One region of the Paenibacillus sp. FSL R7-0333 genome, then DNA from elsewhere that is predicted to be linked to it. Evidence: a T-box and tRNA genes for the amino acid it is inferred to sense, from the RefSeq annotation. Region 1 holds a T-box; the other holds one or more tRNA genes.
The links. A T-box is a leader RNA that pairs with one kind of tRNA and senses whether it is charged. The one in region 1 lies ahead of pheS (phenylalanine--tRNA ligase subunit alpha), so its partner is inferred to be a tRNA-Phe.
Positions count from the first base shown of each region.

Region 1 (9,331 bases):
TCCTGTGTAGATATCGAATACCTGCACATTTTGCAGCAGAGTGCCACCGTGCTCACGGATCGCCGCGATCAGGTCACCTGCCGGAACCGTATCATCGACTACCACCGCAATGTCCCGCTCCATGCCCGGGAAGCGGTGAAGCTCGCTGTACTGCAGCCCGGCGCGTGCCGCATCATAGAGCGGCTGCAGCAGGACTTCGGATACATAGGTATCCTCCAGATCCATCCGGCGTTGCAGCTCGGGATGAATCTGCCCCATCGAACCGATCTTCACACGGCCCTCTGCCTGAAGCAGATAGATGGAAGCGGAGCGTCCCGGATGATAGCCTTCAGGCGCATCCCCTTCATAGACTACGCGATCCGTAAGGCCCAGATGCGCAAATACAGTCTCCAGCGCACCCTTAAGGTCGAAGAAATCCACCGGCTCGGCAGTCACGTTCCACTGCTTGGCTGCACGCGTTCCGCTCAGCAGCAGCCCCAGCACCGGCAGCTCACTCGGCTGGCGGGTAAGGACTTCTTCCTCCGTGAAGAAGACGTTGCCGATTTCGAATAACGCCAGATCGCCTTGGCGGCGGTTCGTATTGTAGAGGGCAATCTCCAGCAGCTGCGGCAGCAGGCTGGTACGCAGCACGCTGCGCTCCTCGCTCATCGGCATCGCCAGCTTCACTGACTGTTTGCCTTCCGCCAGCATAGGGAAGAGCGTGCTCTGCTCCGGCTGGATGAAGGAATAGCCCATAACCTCCTGATATCCGCCCAGCGAGAGCATGCGGCGCAGCTCGCGGCGCAGAGATTGCTGTCTGGTAAGCGCGCCCGGTGTTGTTGTGCCTTCGATCAGGGTGGTCGGGATGTTGTCGTAGCCGTACAAGCGGGCGATCTCTTCAATCAGATCCACATCCTGCGTAATGTCTCCGCGCCGTGTCGGCACCTCGACCTCGACGATTCCCTGAGCCGCATCACCGCACTTGAAGTGCAGGCGTCCGAACAGGGTTTTCACTTCCAGCAATGACAGATCTGTCCCGAGATAGCGGTTCAGCTTCTCCAGCGATAAGTTCAGCACCTTCTCCTGAGCAGCGGCGCTGCCGGCTTGGACAATCCCTTCATGCACCGTTCCTCCGGCATACCGGGCAATCAGTGCAGCCGCGCGGTTAAGCGCAGGGATGACCGCATTCGGGTCGACTTCCTTCTCGAACCGCTGGGACGCTTCCGAGCGCAGACCGAGCTGACGCGAGGTCTTGCGTACCGTTCCACCATCGAATTTGGCTGATTCCAGTACGATATTAACGGTGTCTGCGGTAACCTCTGTAGACAGTCCGCCTATCACTCCGGCCAGGCCAATTGCGCCTGAGCCGTCGGCAATGACCAGCATCTGCGGTGCAAGCTTGCGCTCTTGTCCGTCAAGGGTAACCAGTCCTTCCCCTTCACGGGCAAACCGTACACCGATGGTTCCGCCCTGGAGCTGCCCGCCGTCAAATGCATGCAGCGGCTGTCCGTATTCCAGCATCACATAGTTGGTGATGTCTACGATATTGTTAATCGGACGTACCCCGGCCGCCATCAGGCGGTTCTGAATCCACAGCGGGGACGGCGCGGTCTTCACTCCGGCAATATAACGCACGGCATAATGGCTGCAGAATGCCTCATCCTCAATCGTAACCGTGATGGAGTCCGCTGCCTTCCCGCCCGTTTCCACAAGCTCTGCCGCCGGATCAGCCAGCTTCAGCTCACGGCCCAGTACCGCACTTACCTCATAAGCGGCACCGATCATGCTCAGGCAGTCGGAACGGTTCGGCGTTAGATCGAAATCAAGAATTTCGTCATTCAGTCCAAGCACCTTGAGAATATCCTGGCCCACCTCGGTCTGTTCCGGCAGCACGAGAATGCCCTCCTGCAGCTCTTTGGGCAGCAGCTTGTCGTTCAGGCCCAGCTCTTTGGCCGAGCAGATCATCCCCTGCGACAGCACGCCGCGCAGCTTGGCTTTTTTGATCTCCAGGCCCGGCAGCTTGGCACCTACCAGCGCGACCGGAACCTTCTGGCCCGCTGCGACATTCTTCGCTCCGCAGACGATCTGCAGATCCTCGCCCTGCCCGGCATCGACAATACAGATATTCAGCTTATCGGCGTCCGGGTGCTTTTCTTTGGATTTCACGTAGCCGGTCACAATCCCGGAGATCCCTTTGTTGCGGCGTTCTACTCCGTCAATCTCAATGCCGGCGGTGGTGATTTTGTCCGCCAAGTCATCTGCGGTCACCCCTTCCAGCGATATATAATCGGCCAGCCAGGCGGTTGATACTTTCATAATCGCACACTTCCTTTTTGTTTCAGATGTATTGATCTCCATGCCGGCCTGCGCCGGGGCGCGGAAGCGGATATAAACAAGCCCACGTCAACTTCGCGCAAAAAAATTCTGCATTGCAGTGTTCCTACAGAGAATATTTGGACTTCCGGCCGCTGTTGTGTTTGGATTTCCTGATTAGAACCGCTTCTCGCGGTAGAAATCCAAACACAAAGGCGGACGCTACCGCTCCTACAGTTCCAAAATTCCCCTCCGGTCCTTCAATCGCAGTCATTTAATTAGCACTGCCGTCATCCCTCCGGCTTAACAATATCCGTCCAACACGCTCCCGCGCACACCCGCCAAATCCCTAAATACCCTTGAACTGCTTCACAAATCCCATATCATTCGTGTAGAAGTAGCGGATGTCATCGATACCGTATTTCAGCATCGCGATCCGCTCAGCGCCCATGCCGAACGCGAAGCCGCTGTAAACTTCCGGATCGTATCCGCCCATCCGCAGCACATTCGGGTGCACCATACCGGCACCGAGAATCTCCAGCCAGCCGCTCTGCTTGCAGAGACGGCAGCCATCGCCGCCGCATTTGAAGCAGCTTACATCCACCTCAACGCTAGGCTCGGTGAACGGGAAGAAGCTGGGGCGCAGACGGATACCCGCGCTAGGGCCGAACATCTCCTTGGTGAACTGCTGCAGGGTACCCTTCAGGTCGCTCATGCGGATATTGCGGCCGATGACCAGGCCTTCAATCTGATGGAACTGGAAGGAGTGGGTCGCATCGTCATCGTCGCGGCGGAAGACTTTGCCGGGACAGATGATTTTGACCGGAGACTCCCCGTTCGCCGCCTGCATGGTACGCACCTGTACCGGCGAGGTCTGGGTACGCATCAGAATATCATCCGTGATATAGAAGGAATCCTGCATGTCCCGGGCCGGATGGTTCTTCGGCAGGTTCAGCGCCTCAAAGTTGTAGTAGTCCGTCTCCACCTCCGGTCCTTCAGCGATCCGGAAGCCCATGCCGATGAAGATATCCTCGATCTCCTGGAGCACCCGGCTCAGCGGATGAATCCCGCCCTGCGGCAGGCCGCGGCCCGGCAGGGTTACATCGACCTTCTCCGCATTCAGGCGGCTCTCTGTCTCCTGCTGCTGGAACAGCTCCTGCTTGGCGCTGATCACCTCTTCAATGGCGCTGCGCACCAGATTGGCCACCTGGCCGATCACCGGACGCTCCTCCGCGCTTAATCCGCCCATACCGCGCAGAACCTCTGTCAGCTCGCCTTTTTTGCCAAGGTATTTGACGCGCAGGTCATTCAGAATCTGCGGATCGTTTACCGCCTGCAGCTTCGTCAGCGCCTCAGCCTTCAGTGCTTCCAATTTGTCTTTCATGGCTTGTACTGCCCCCTCAAATCTCGTATTGTTCAACAAAAAAAGGCCTTTCCTCCCGGTAAAGGGACGAAAAGACCGTGGTACCACCCTTGTTAGACGGCCGTACGCTTCCCTTAAGAGCACTATTCCCTCTTTCGGTGCGGCAAAGACCTGTCTCACTTTATACAGAAATAACGGTCTGCGGCCGGTCCCCCCTACTAGCGCTCTTCAAGCACATTCAGGGAACTGCTCCGGAGTGAACTTCGGCAGCTCTGCTCTCTTAGAAACGCTCTCAATCTGCGGCGCTTCCTCCCTGTAAGCCAGGCACTGCGTACTCTTCTCCATCATTGCATGTATGCGGATTATAACCTCTGCACTTCGATCCTCCACTTGGGAAGATATGCCCATCTATTATATGCAAAAACAGCCAGTTTGACAAGCCGCATAAATTCCGCTTATTTTTTATCTTTTTTTAAGCTCCCTTTAAGCTTCAGCACGGTTTGACGGCTTTTTTTTCAGCGGACATTCAGTCAATGTTGATATTTTCCCTTAAGAGATCACACAAGGAGGAAATTACATGCTTACACGAAAAAAAGCATTTGTTCTGCTGCTGCTCAGCACATTTGCCGCAAGTCAAACCGCAGGAAGCCCGGGAACCGCGGCCTATGCCGCTTCATCCGGTTCAACGGCTGCCACAGCAGCAAGCGCGGTCACGGAAGTCTCCACACTTAACGGTCTAAGTGCGCTCAAGCTCGGCACCGCGCTTCAGGTGAAGCTGAGCCATGTAGGGATTCAGAGCCAAACCGGCGGTAATATTCTCACCTACACGCTTACCTATACCAACACCGCCGGCAGCAGCGTCAATCTGGCAGACTATTTCTCCAAAATTATAACTGCGGGCGGCAGCATCATTAAGGGAATTCCGGTCAGCGCAGACAGTGCGGTCAAGAAAATCCCTGCTAAACAAAGCACCAGTCTTACATACTATGCGAATATTGGAACCGCCGCCTCAGTCAAAGGACTCAAAATCAACATCTACGGCTGGAATTTCAGCGCCGCTAATTATGAACAGCGTATAGGCACGTTCACGATTCCTTTCAATTATTCTCTGTCCTCGCTTACAGGGGAGACCCGAAAGGTTGAACTCGGCGGCATTACTGCCGGCACCAAAGCCGAATCCGTGCAAATCTACAAATATAACAGCAAAGTCTATGCCAAGGTCGGGCTTAGCCTAACCAATCTGGGTACCAAAGTGCTTACAGATCCGGGTTATACCTTGTACCTGAAATCCTCGGGCGGCTCTGTCTTCACGCTTACGCTGGATGACAGCAGCTCCGAATTCAAGCTTCAGCCTCAGGAGAAGAAGACGCTCTATTATATGACCGAGATCCCCTCCTACATGAATCTCAGCAAGATGACGCTGCAGATTGCCAAGCTGGATGAAGGACTCAAGCTGTACCTGCCTGTCTCTTCCTACGCACTTCCGGCTGCAGTAAATGCAGATTTCACTGTAGCAGCGGGCTATACCAAAAAGGTCTCCATCGACAGCAATCTGGTGGACTTGCAGTTGCTGAAGGCAAGTGTGCATGCGGATAACGGGAATGGTGTCTGGAGCTATCAGCTCCGGGTGAAGAATACCGGCAGCACAGCCGTTACTTTGCCTGCTTATGAGCTTAACGTCAAGTCGGCGGAAGGCTATAGCTTCCCGGTGACGGCCACTGCCTTTAACAGCCTGACCCTGAAGCCGCTGGAAGAAAAGCTGATTGAGCTGAGCGCCAGTGTTCCGCTGGAGCTGGCTCAGAATTCGCTGGAGCTGCGAATGATCGCTCCTGCAGCCAGCACGGATAAAGTAACGCTGCCTGTGGCCTATTTCCGCATCCCTTATACGCCTGAGAGACAGATTCATCTCGCCTCTGAGACCAGCGTAACCAATACCTATGGCACCTTCGCTGTCTCTCTGGACTCGCTGCTGCGTCTGCCTTGGGGCAGCGAGGATCTGGTACAGGCTGTACTAACGATACGCAATGCAACGTCCAAATCCATTACCTTACCTGCTCTTACCGGCGTACTCCTGGCGGATCAGAAGGATCTCAGTTCCTCTTCCCAGACTTATACGGACAACAGCTCTTCGGTCCTTGCCCCGGGTGCCAGCACTCAGATCACGGTTCAAGGCCATATTCCATACACCCTGGATGTCAGACAAATCAAGCTCATCCTCCAGGAGACCAAGGGTACAGAGGTGTCGCAGTTCCTCACTCTCAGCACAAGCGACAGCACCGTTAAGAGTGTAGCTCCGGTGGCTGCAGGGGAAGCCTTCAAGATCACCGCCACCGGCAAAAAAGCCACCGTGAAGGAGCGCTCCACCCTCCTGTATACAGGAACCGGCTCGAACCTGGTGTACAGCGAAGTGGAAATGAACAGCGATGAAATCCGGCAGGCAGATCTGGCCCGTCTATATGCACAGTTCAGGACTGCTGACGGACAATATTTTGAAGCAACTGCCAACCAGTCCGAGCTGTCGACCAGCCCTGGGGGCAAAACACTGGTTACCTTCTGGGCGAAAGTCCCGGCCACCCTGGACACCACAGGTCTTGAGCTGTATATCAGCCAGTCGATTGCGGATGGCAAGCTGACTGCCGCAGGAACGGCTGCGACGGGATACGTCAATACGGCAACGCTGACACTGACACCGTCAGAGGTTACGCCTCTGACCAATCTGGCTTCCGTTCCACTTTTCCCTTATACACTGGCAGTTACCAGCTCTACAGGAGAACTCACCAAGGGCGCAAGCAGCATTGCTGTGACGTTCAATTACAATCTCAACCAGGATACCACCTATCAGGCAGGCGCTTACCAGCATAAGCTCATCCTTCAGGTTATCGATCCTTATGGACAGTCTCACGAGAAAGCACTGACACTTGGCACCGACTTGACCCTGGGAACAAACAGCTCTTATTCTACGACCCTTACCAGCGCCCTGTTCAAAAATCTGAGCTCCGGCACCTACGCCCTTAAATTCTACGATGAATTCCAGGGAGTACGGACAGAGCTCGCCAGCCAGGCCTATTCCCTTGAGGTTACCGCCAAAGCAACCACCTCTTCCCCCGAAGGAGCTGCACAATGAATAAGAAGAAGATCATCATTATCGCTTCAGCGATAGTCCTCGTTGCTATTGCAGGGATTGCGGGCTATAAGCTCTGGCCGGATCAGAACCGGCAGATCAATGCCGCTCCGCTGAATACGGCAGTTGCCAGTAAGGGGGATATCCTGGTGGGTGTCTCAGGTTCAGGTGCAGTATCGGCGATCAACAGTGAGAGCATCCGTACCAAAGAAGCCGGGAAGGTCGATACGGTCATGGTTAAGAAAGGCGATGTTGTTAAAAAAGGTGCTGTGCTGATCACATTTGTTGCGGGCGATCTGGACGATAAGCTGAAGGAAGCCACCAAGTCACTGGAGAATCTCAAGACGGAGCTGGAGAATAAACAGGAGAGCTACAAGACGCTGGCTATGAATAACGCGACAGAGGAAGAGCTGGAATCGGCAAAAAAAGCCATTGATAAAGCCAATAGCGATATCGTGGACGGGCAGGAATCCATCGCTGCCATCCATGAAGATATGGCTCCGCCTGATCCGCTGACCGCTCCGATCGATGGAACGATCACTGCCGTGAATATTACGGACGGTGAGCAGGCCCAGAATGGTACAGAGCTGTTCACCATGACCGACTACGTGAATCTAAGCGTAACCGTGCAGGTAGACGAGCTGGACATCCCCAAAATCAAGCTGAATCAAGCCTCTACCATTACACTGGATGCCCTTGAGGACAAATCTTTTACCGGTAAAGTTATAGATATCGCCAAAGAAGGGACCTCCTCTAATGGCGTCTCCCTGTTCAACGTCACTGTAGGATTAAATAACTCGGAGGGTGTGCTTATCGGCATGTCTGCGGAGGTGGCGGTTACGATCGAAGAGAAAAAGGATATTCTGACCGTCCCCATCGAAGCTGTAACGAAGATAAACGGGAAATCCTTCGTCAATGTGCCGGGAACCGGGGATGAGCAAGCTAACACAACAGACAGAGATGCTGCTGACTCCAAGCCCCCTGCTGGCGCTGCAGCGGACGGTGAACCCTCCGGTAGTGAAGCGGGGACCCGAGGCACAGGCGCCCGCGGCGGCAGAGAATTCCAGGGCGGTGAACTTCCGTCTGGAGAGTTCCCTGCTGGTGCGGAGTTCCCCGGCAGAGCAGCCGGAAGCAAAGGTGCAGCCGGTTTCGCCTCAGGCATGAAACGGATAGCTGTAGAGGTTGGTATCCACAATGAGAGCAGCATCGAAATCGTCAGCGGCTTAAGTGAAGGGGATGAAGTAATCCTCCCGACCGTGATCTCCTCAGGCAATGCCACCTCCCCGCAGCAAGGCGGTATGGGTGGTATGGGCGGCTTCAGCGGCGGAGGAATGACCGGCGGGAGCGGTGGCTTTCCCGGCGGGGGCGGCGGCTTCGGCGGCGGGGGCAGCAGCGGAGGCTTCGGCGGAGGCGGTGGCGGACGATGACCTCACCAGAGCCGCTGATCCGGGTTGAGAAGATGCAGCACAGCTACACGATGGCCGGAGAATCGATGACGGTTCTGAGAAGCCTGAGCTTCAACATTAATCACGGTGAATTCGTTGCGATCATCGGCCCGTCAGGTTCAGGCAAGTCCACCCTGATGAACATGCTGGGCTGCCTCGATGTCGCCAATGAAGGCGATTATTTCCTGGACGGCCAGGAGATCCGCAGGCTGTCTGACAACAGGCTGGCCCAGATCCGCAACGAAAAGATTGGCTTTATATTTCAAAACTTTAATCTATTGCCGAAGTTATCAGCGGTAGAGAATGTGGAGCTGCCCTTGATCTATCGTGGAATGTCCCACAGGGAGCGCAGAGAAATTGCCCGTAATGCCCTGGTCCGGGTAGGCCTTGCGAGCAGAATGAATCACCGTCCCTCCGAGCTGTCCGGAGGCCAGCAGCAGCGTGTGGCTATTGCCCGCGCCCTTGCCGGAACCCCCCCGATTTTGCTTGCCGATGAGCCAACCGGAGCGCTGGACTCCAAGACAGGCAAGGAAGTTCTGGAGATGATTAAGGAGCTTAACGTACAAGGGCATACCATTATTCTGATCACGCATGACCTGGAGATTGCCGAGCAGGCCAAACGGGTGATCCGGATTCAGGATGGGGATCTTGTAGAGGATCGGAAGGTGGTGCCCTCATGATGCTGTACCAGAGTATGAAAATGGCCTTCAAAAGTATCCTTAGCAGTAAAATAAGAGCCTTTCTTACCATGCTGGGCATTATTATCGGGGTCTCCTCCGTCATTGCACTTGTCGCTGTGGGCCAGGGCACCACCTCGCAGATTACAGAGTCCCTAAGCTCCCTGGGCACCAACCAGCTGACCGTCAACATTATGGGCCGCGGAGCCACCACTTCGCTAACCTACGAGGAGGCCCTGGCTCTGGGTGAGATTGAAGGGGTGGACAATGTATCCCCGGTAATCTCCGGGAACGTTACCGCCAAGCACGGTACCGAGAACGTTTCCGTATCCGTAGAAGGCATTACACCTGCCTACGAAGAGGTTCAGGATTTCCATGTGCAATCCGGAAGATTCCTGCTTGAGATGGATACAGAATACCGGCAGAAGGTTGC
Region 1 is NZ_JBBOBZ010000001.1:1,729,682-1,739,012, reverse strand. It holds gene pheT (phenylalanine--tRNA ligase subunit beta) at 1-2,295, opposite strand, end outside; gene pheS (phenylalanine--tRNA ligase subunit alpha) at 2,642-3,676, opposite strand; T-box leader at 3,736-4,012, opposite strand; gene MKY86_RS07150 (hypothetical protein) at 4,233-6,779, shown strand; gene MKY86_RS07145 (efflux RND transporter periplasmic adaptor subunit) at 6,776-8,203, shown strand; gene MKY86_RS07140 (ABC transporter ATP-binding protein) at 8,200-8,901, shown strand; gene MKY86_RS07135 (ABC transporter permease) at 8,898-9,331, shown strand, end outside.

Region 2 (9,331 bases), 4.5 Mb from region 1:
GCTATATTAAAAGCATTGACCAGAAAGTATTGGAATTTTTTCCTGATTACACGGTCAAACGCGGTGAAAAAACGATACAGAATATCACAATAAAAAATATACTGACAATGACCGCACCGTATAAATACAAGTCGGAGCCATATACAAAGGTCTATACCAGCGAGGACTGGACCAAAGCTGCACTGGACTTGTTGGGTGGCAAGGACGATCCTGGAGGATTCAAGTATTCCACAATCGGCCTACAGGTCCTGTCGGGAATCCTCACCAATGCAACCGGCCAATCTGTACTTGATTTTGCCACAGAACATCTGTTTAAACCACTTGGAATCAAAGCGCCCCCTAATGCAAATATACATTGTAAAGAAGAGTATTTGGCGTTCCTCAAAGATAAATTTGTTAATGGTTGGATCATAGATCCCAAAGGAACGAGCACCGCCGGTTGGGGACTTACCTTAACCCCCTTGGATATGGCAAAGATCGGTCAGTTATACCTAAATGAAGGTTTGTGGAACGGCAAGCGAATGCTATCCGCAAAATGGATCAAGGACAGTACCCAAGAAAACAGCCGATGGGGAGAGTTACCTTACGGGTATTTATGGTGGATTGTTAACAATGAGGGACAAGGTTGTTATGCGGCTTTGGGCGACGGCGGAAATGCGATTTACGTAAATCCCGACAAGAAAATCGTAGTTACGATTGCTTCCCGTTTCATGCCGCGTGCGAAGGACAGAATTGAATTGATTACAAAGTATATCCTACCGTTGTTTGAGCCGACAAAGGAGTAACCGACATCACCCTCAGCCGCGAGGAATGGTATGAGATTTACCGCGCAGCCGGGAATGTGCTGCCTTAACGAAGAAGGCAAAAAATACACCACCAGCTTTAGACGAAGAGTCTAAAGCCTGGCGGTGTTTTCTGTTTTCTTTAACTACCTCCCGATTGGACTTGCTTTTTTACCCATCTTATAAATTCCAATCCACGCTAACATTAATAAGATCTGAGCCAGAACAACCAGCCACAATACTTCTGTGAAACCTCCTATGAGGCAAAATATAGTGTTAACCAGGGGGAACCCTAAGAACGTAAACATGATCGGAAAATCTTTTTTGGGAGTGATTGAATAGTTAGCCTTCCGGTCCCAGAACTTGGTGAAAGCTAATGCTAAAACTCCGATTGTAATGACAGAAAGTGCAATCAACATCACCCATTGCATATTAGATTCTCTGGCGAAGAACGGCCCCATATAATTAAAGAAGTTGGATAAAGGTGAGAACATACAAGCCAATGACGCAAGGGCCGCCAAAAACGGATAAATATAACCCACGGTTTTACTATAGCCTTTCTTTTTATGCCACCATTCACCAATTAGAATAAAGACGGTCCAATATCCCGCGATATAAATCCATCCTGTAAAATTCATCACGGGCTCCCCGTAGATTTGAGGTTCACCGGCCAGCGGATAATAAGTCCATCTTGCAATGGTTCCATCCATGGTCTCAAAAATCTGTTTAACGGCCACCGGGTCGAGTGAAAAGTCAAACACCATCGCACTAAATCCCGTAATAAACGGTTTCGTCCAGGACGGTATATTTACAGACTTTAGCACACGCAAGGTGGAATAAATAATCAGGAACTCAATAATAGGGACAGTAATTGGTATGTTAAACAACATTAAAATACTGCGCCCATAGGCGTAGAACCCTTCCCCAAGCGATGAAGCCGTAATTTCAAAAACGGCGGCGTAAAAGAACACAAAACCTATAAATTGCAGTAAAACCGTTTTGGGATGTGTTTCCTTATCAAGGATATAGAACACCATTAGGACAGCAGCAATTAAGACAAGAATGTCTTGAATAACCCATACAGGCACTACAGTTATACTACCCATTTTCTTCCTCCAATTAATTTTATTTGAATCGAATGTTTAAATAAATTATAATATCATCATGTTAGTTAAACAACAGGCTGTTCGTTTGAATTATGTTAGTTAACATACAAATCCTATTTGATTTGTTCATTAATTATTTTATTAATTAAAATTGGGGGGATAGTATGTCAGACAAAAAAACAGATCACCGGGTCAGATATACAAAAATGGTTATCAAAGAAAGCCTGTTGAAGCTGCTGACAGAGCGGTCTATCAATAAAGTTACTGTGACCGACATTTGCAGTGAAGCAAATATTAACCGCAACACCTTTTATTCACACTATGCTAATCAGTTCGAGCTTCTTTCGACGATCGAAAATGATCTTTACGAAGACATTAAGCAAGTTGGGATGAGTTCGTCCAATCCTCAAAAGCTATCTTATGAATTATGTAAGTATATAAAAGCGAATCAAACGATATGTGAGGTTCTGTTCTCCGAGCACGGCGATAAAGAATTATTAGAAAGAATCCTTTATATCAGTCACGATCTAACGATTGAGCGATGGAAACAGGAATTAAAATATTTTGATCCGCAATTATTTGAGTCCTGGTATACGTTTACCGCTCATGGCAGTATAGCCATTATTAAAAAGTGGGTGAGTAGTGGCCTGAAGGAAAGCCCGAGTAAAGTTGCAGCTTTTATTGATAAAGCCACAGAGGCAGTATCCAAGGCTTTTTATTCCGAGGAAATATAAATCATAAAAAATGAAGCGGTCCCTCTTTTTTGCGGGCCGCTTCTCTGCTCTTTTGCCAACATTCATTTTCATTCCGACTGATCCGGTTGATCTTTTGCTGCTTGTATAAGTGCGGCCTCTTTCGCTGAAAGCTCATTTATCTATTAGGCTGGAAGGGCCATTCATGGCTGTAGACATCGGATATCTTTTCCAGCACTTGCTTATCATATTATGTGAATTTCAATTCACGACTGAGGTTGTCCGCCGCATGGACTGCGCCTTGTTCGTGCCGGGTCAAGATATGCTTGAAATCCGGCTGATGTACCATCGCATCATAAATATAGAGCACATTTCCGCCAGGATAACCGAATACGCACTCTACGCCTTTCTGCAGCAAGCCGCGCAAAAGCACCTCCGAACCGGTGATATATTCCCCTGCTGGCATGGTTGTTTCATTCGTCATTCCTAATTGCTGTTCCATGGGGCAGCCTCCTTTGCAAAATAAAACCCCTTTCCTCCTGAGCAAACTGACAGCCGTCAGCTCGTACAGGGACGGAAGGGGAATGTTTCGCGGTACCACCCAGGTTTACTGCAATCTCGCTTTCTGATAGTAGCATAGACTCGATTTTTCTCAAATCGAATGAATACCTTTATGCTCAGATGAGAGGTACGTTAGCGATAGAAGTCAACCATATCTCCAAACAACTGTTTAATAAATTCAAGCTCGCTTTCGTTATATTTCCCCAAAAATTCGTACATTCTTTGCTTTTCCTTCGCATGAAGCTCATCATGAGCAGCAAATAGCTTTTTGCCGACAGACGTTAGCCGAAAATACACTTCCTTTTTGTTGTCGTTGAGCTGGGCTTTTCGAACCCAACCTGCCTTTAGTAATTTATTTGCGATCTTGGAGGTATTTCCTTTGCTTAAATTTATTCTCTCCGCGATGGAAGTGAGATTGATCGGCTCCTGCTCACCGATGCACGCAATGATGTGCAGTTCCGTCATATTCAAGCTGAATTCCGATTCAATATATTTCCGGATATCCTCCAGGTATGTGGCAGTTATTCGGGTTTCATATTGCTCTTTTTGCTCAAGAAACTGAACGAAAAATTCATGAATGGCGGTTTTGTTCTTATTGGCAGTATCCATGATTATACTGGCTCCTCAACTTGTTTTTATTATTATATCATAGATTGTTCTCTGTGAAACAAATGTTCATACACTTATTAATATTGGGGTTGACAAGACAAATAGCAACAAAGTAAACTGATATTGTTTCATATGAAACAAAAGTAAAATATAATTTTCATCACACTTGTTTTAACAGGCAGTAAAAAAGGTTCCAACGAAACAATAATTGATGAAGGAGGTTTACTGGAAATACTTGACCACTTTTCAAGAGAAGATTTATAAATATGGGAATGGAGCCTACCTGCCTATGGAAATTGTGAATCCGAAGATATTGACGGACAAGGTTACATCTGTAATTTCTCATGTCGTGGTAACTACTGCCTCAAAACTGGCTTTCATCTCAGGTCAGGTTTCTGTAGATGAATCAGGAGCATTGATCGGTTCAGGGGACTATTACGCGCAAGCGATTCAAGTGTTCACCAATCTTAAATATGCATTGGAAGCCGTGCAAGCGGATCCCTTGTGCATTGCAAAAATGAATATTTTTGTCGTTAACCACAGCCCGGATTTGATTTCGATTATTTTTGAAGCCGGATTTCATGTGTTTGGCCCTAACTGGCCGAAGACAGCGAGTACCTATATAGGCGTTCAAGCACTAGCCGATCCTGAATGGCTTATCGAAATAGACGCTATCGTGATCTTCCCATAATGTATAAGAAAAGAGGTTATTGATATGAAATATGAAGTCATCCTGATCGGTGGCGGTCCTGTCGGCATGATGTTGGCTGGAGAATTGGCCTTAGCCGGTGTAAAGGTATGCGTCATTGAGCGACTAAAGGCGACAACCCCATTTTCACGTGCGCTTACCGTACATCCACGCACGCTTGAAATATTAGATATGCGTGGAGTGAAATCACAATTAATCAAGCAAGGCCGCTTACTTTCGAGAGGACATTTCGCCGGATTAGAAACTCCTTTGGATTTCTCGGCATTGGATTCTTCTTCCAATCATACCCTCTTTTTACCGCAGAGTGAGACGGAGAAGGTGCTGGAGGACTGGACTCTTAGTCTTGGCGCGGAGGTCTTGAGAGAGGTTGAGGCTCTGTCTGTGCATCAGGATGAGAATGGGGTCAACGTTAAGATCGCGGGACCGCATGGAGAAACAACGTTAAGATCAGCTTATGTGGTAGGTACGGATGGAGCCAGAAGCTTGGTTCGCAAACACGCAAATATATCCTTTGAAGGTACAGATGCGACCTTCACGGCTATTCTGGGGGATGCCGTTCTATCTGATTTGGCTCCTATGAGTGTCATATCCCGAATTACAGAACAAGGATTGGTCAGCATCATTCCAATACATGATCATATCTATCGAGTCTTGATGATCGATATGGAGAGACGTAACGTCTCCAAGGATGAGAGCGTTACATTGGAAGAGTTTCGTTCATCGCTCATCCGTACGACCGGAAGCGACCTGGGATTGAACGATGTGAAATGGATGTCCCGATTTGGAAATGCTACACGGCAAGCGGGACGCTATCGGAATGGTAGATTGTTCTTGGCGGGAGATTCGGCGCACATTCATTTTCCCGCTGGTGGACAGGGAATGAACGTCGGCTTACAAGAAGCGATGAACCTAGGCTGGAAGCTTGCAGGAGCAATCAAAGGCTGGGCTCCAGACTGGCTATTAGACAGTTATCATGCCGAACGTTTTCCATGGAATACGGCCTTGCTCCGGAATACCGAGGTCCAAACCCTGCTTCTGGACGTGACGCCTCTCATCACGGAGCTGCGAAGCATGCTGGCTAATCTGATTCAAATACCGGAGGCTAATTATCAAATCGCTGCACAAATTTCCGCCCTGGACGTACATTATGCACCCGACGCTGAAGCGCGTTCCCATCCTTTAAACGGGAAACGTTTCAAAGATCTAAGCTTAAAGCTGAAAGACGGGCAATTAATTAACTCCTATCCACTCCTGCACAAAGGTACTTTTCTTCTGTTGCATTTCCATTCTAATGAACAGAATAGCGGTCAATGGGAAACGTATAGCAACCTTCAAGTTGTACATGCCTCTTTAGCTGAGGCTGACGCGGATTGGAACGACGTCCACACGGCGCTTATTCGGCCGGATGGACATATTGCCTGGGCGATTTCTCTATCCGATCCAAATCCAATTCAAACCATAAAAGAAGGAATCATTCGCTGGTGTGGAGACATTACCGTGTAGTAATTCGGGATAAACTAAAATCACGCAGTGTTGTCTTGCTAGGATCGAAGCCAAGGAACTCCCGGTGGCGCTCGTTATCCATGACCGGCCGGCGGAGTTGGCGACTGGAGGAACTTTTGCGGTAGGGGAAATGATCCAGAAAAATAAGAACAGCCCATTAGATTTTTCATCTAATGGGCTGTTCTTACTAAAAATAATACCGGCGAGAGGACTCGAACCTCCACGGTTTCCCACTCGATTTTGAGTCGAGCGCGTCTGCCATTCCGCCACGCCGGCGTATACATATATAATTTCCAGAAAAAAAATAATGGAGGTGCCACCCAGATTTGAACTGGGGATAAAGCTTTTGCAGAGCTTTGCCTTACCACTTGGCTATGGCACCACATGAAATGGAGCGGACGACGGGAATCGAACCCGCGACCCTCGCCTTGGCAAGGCGATGCTCTACCGCTGAGCCACGTCCGCATATAATGGCTGGGGATATAGGAATCGAACCTATGAATGACGGAGTCAAAGTCCGTTGCCTTACCGCTTGGCTAATCCCCAATATATTTTTTAAAAGAAAATGGGGCGACCGATGGGTCTCGAACCCACGAATGCCGGAACCACAATCCGGTGCGTTAACCCCTTCGCCACGGTCGCCATGTGAAGCTTTTAAGTTGTATTGCTATGTAATTCTTATAAAAGAAATGGGGCGACCGATGGGTCTCGAACCCACGAATGCCGGAACCACAATCCGGTGCGTTAACCCCTTCGCCACGGTCGCCATATGATTCTTTTATATGAAATTACTTGGCAGGGGCAGCAGGAATTGAACCCACACCAACGGTTTTGGAGACCGTTGTTCTACCTTTAAACTATGCCCCTAAAAAATGGTGGAGGCTGATGGATTCGAACCACCGAACACGTACGTGAGCAGATTTACAGTCTGATGCGTTTGGCCACTTCGCTAAGCCTCCACGGTATGGTGCCGGCGAGAGGACTTGAACCCCCAACCTACTGATTACAAGTCAGTTGCTCTACCAATTGAGCTACACCGGCATATTAAGTTGTGTATGGTGGCGCGGGAGGGAATCGAACCCCCGACACAAGGATTTTCAGTCCTTTGCTCTACCGACTGAGCTACCGAGCCATAAAAGTATTTTTGTAAAGATGGCGGAACCGACGGGATTCGAACCCGCGATCTCCTGCGTGACAGGCAGGCATGTTAGGCCAACTACACCACGGTTCCAAATTGGTTGCGGGGGCAGGATTTGAACCTGCGGCCTTCGGGTTATGAGCCCGACGAGCTACCGGGCTGCTCCACCCCGCGTCATTGAACAAAATCTATTCGATTAAGATAGATGGTGGAGGCTGAGGGGTTCGAACCCCCGACCCTCTGCTTGTAAGGCAGATGCTCTCCCAGCTGAGCTAAGCCTCCATGTATCAGTTCAAAAAAAATGGTGACTCGTATGGGATTCGAACCCATGTTACCTCCGTGAAAGGGAGGTGTCTTAACCCCTTGACCAACGAGCCATGCTGTGTAAAAAGTATTGCTACGGAGAGAGAGGGATACTCTTCACTTCGTTACGAGATTGCGAAGCAGTGCTAACGAAGCCTATGCTCCAACGAACCACTTAGGGTTCTCATCCCTATTCAAAGAAGTATTGCTACGGAGAGAGAGGGATTCGAACCCTCGAGACGCTTGTGGCGCCTACACGATTTCCAATCGTGCTCCTTCGGCCAAACTCGGACACCTCTCCATATGGCTCCCCGAACAGGACTCGAACCTGTGACAACTCGATTAACAGTCGAGTGCTCTACCAACTGAGCTATCAGGGAATATACATATCAGACTTGATCGCCTGAAAACTGAATCCGAAACGAATCTGCGAATTATTTTTTGGATAAGCCCTCGACCGATTAGTATTGGTCAGCTCCATGCATTGCTGCACTTCCACCTCCAACCTATCTACCTCGTCGTCTTCAAGGGGTCTTACATACTGGGAAATCTCATCTTGAGGGGGGCTTCACGCTTAGATGCTTTCAGCGCTTATCCCGTCCGTACGTAGCTACTCAGCCATGCTCCTGGCGGAACAACTGATGCACCAGCGGTACGTCCATCCCGGTCCTCTCGTACTAAGGACAGCTCCTCTCAAATTTCCTGCGCCCACGACAGATAGGGACCGAACTGTCTCACGACGTTCTGAACCCAGCTCGCGTACCGCTTTAATGGGCGAACAGCCCAACCCTTGGGACCTACTTCAGCCCCAGGATGCGATGAGCCGACATCGAGGTGCCAAACCTCCCCGTCGATGTGGACTCTTGGGGGAGATAAGCCTGTTATCCCCAGGGTAGCTTTTATCCGTTGAGCGATGGCCCTTCCATGCGGTACCACCGGATCACTAAGTCCGACTTTCGTCCCTGCTCGACTTGTAGGTCTCGCAGTCAAGCTCCCTTATGCCTTTGCACTCTGCGAATGATTTCCAACCATTCTGAGGGAACCTTTGAACGCCTCCGTTACTCTTTAGGAGGCGACCGCCCCAGTCAAACTGCCCGCCTGACACGGTCCCCGTACCCGCTAAGGGCACTAGGTTAGAACCTAGATACGATCAGGGTGGTATCCCAACGGCGCCTCCGCAGAAGCTTGCGCTCCTGCCTCCACGGCTCCCACCTATCCTGTACAGATCGTACCCAAATTCAATATCAAGCTGCAGTAAAGCTCCATGGGGTCTTTCCGTCTTGTCGCGGGTAACCTGCATCTTCACAGGTATTAAAATTTCACCGGATCTCTCGTTGAGACAGCGCCCAAGTCGTTACGCCATTCGTGCGGGTCAGAATTTACCTGACAAGGAATTTCGCTACCTTAGGACCGTTATAGTTACGGCCGCCGTTTACTGGGGCTTCGGTTCACAGCTTCGGATTGCTCCTAACCGCTCCCCTTAACCTTCCAGCACCGGGCAGGCGTCAGCCCGTATACTTCGCCTTACGGCTTCGCACAGACCTGTGTTTTTGCTAAACAGTCGCTTGGGCCTTTTCACTGCGGCCCCCTCGGGCTATTCACCCTACCGAGGCACCCCTTCTCCCGAAGTTACGGGGTCATTTTGCCGAGTTCCTTAACGAGAGTTCTTCCGCGCGCCTTAGAATTCTCTTCTCGCCTACCTGTGTCGGTTTGCGGTACGGGCACCTTCTCCTGGCTAGAGGCTTTTCTTGGCAGTGTGAGATCATGACCTTCGCTACTGTAATTTTCGCTCCCCATCACAGCCCAGCCTTAACGATGTGCGGATTTGCCTGCACACCAGCCTCACTGCTTAGACGGACATATCCATCAGTCCGCGTCACTACCCTCCTGCGTCACCCCATCGCTCATAGCGGATTACGGTGGTACAG
Region 2 is NZ_JBBOBZ010000001.1:6,210,597-6,219,927, forward strand. It holds gene MKY86_RS26265 (serine hydrolase domain-containing protein) at 1-785, shown strand, start outside; gene MKY86_RS26270 (carotenoid biosynthesis protein) at 929-1,888, opposite strand; gene MKY86_RS26275 (TetR/AcrR family transcriptional regulator) at 2,053-2,622, shown strand; partial or broken gene MKY86_RS26280 (thiamine pyrophosphate-binding protein) at 2,849-3,082, opposite strand; gene MKY86_RS26285 (MarR family transcriptional regulator) at 3,274-3,750, opposite strand; gene MKY86_RS26290 (RidA family protein) at 3,986-4,441, shown strand; gene MKY86_RS26295 (monooxygenase) at 4,466-5,962, shown strand; tRNA gene MKY86_RS26300 (tRNA-Leu) at 6,160-6,238, opposite strand; tRNA gene MKY86_RS26305 (tRNA-Cys) at 6,271-6,344, opposite strand; tRNA gene MKY86_RS26310 (tRNA-Gly) at 6,353-6,427, opposite strand; tRNA gene MKY86_RS26315 (tRNA-Gln) at 6,434-6,508, opposite strand; tRNA gene MKY86_RS26320 (tRNA-His) at 6,529-6,604, opposite strand; tRNA gene MKY86_RS26325 (tRNA-His) at 6,653-6,728, opposite strand; tRNA gene MKY86_RS26330 (tRNA-Trp) at 6,756-6,829, opposite strand; tRNA gene MKY86_RS26335 (tRNA-Tyr) at 6,836-6,921, opposite strand; tRNA gene MKY86_RS26340 (tRNA-Thr) at 6,928-7,003, opposite strand; tRNA gene MKY86_RS26345 (tRNA-Phe) at 7,019-7,094, opposite strand; tRNA gene MKY86_RS26350 (tRNA-Asp) at 7,116-7,193, opposite strand; tRNA gene MKY86_RS26355 (tRNA-Met) at 7,198-7,274, opposite strand; tRNA gene MKY86_RS26360 (tRNA-Val) at 7,307-7,382, opposite strand; tRNA gene MKY86_RS26365 (tRNA-Glu) at 7,403-7,477, opposite strand; tRNA gene MKY86_RS26370 (tRNA-Ser) at 7,615-7,704, opposite strand; tRNA gene MKY86_RS26375 (tRNA-Asn) at 7,708-7,783, opposite strand; rRNA gene MKY86_RS26380 (23S ribosomal RNA) at 7,845-9,331, opposite strand, start outside.
Region 2: it has a tRNA-Phe gene. The T-box ahead of pheS (phenylalanine--tRNA ligase subunit alpha) is inferred to sense a tRNA for this amino acid. The anticodon was not compared.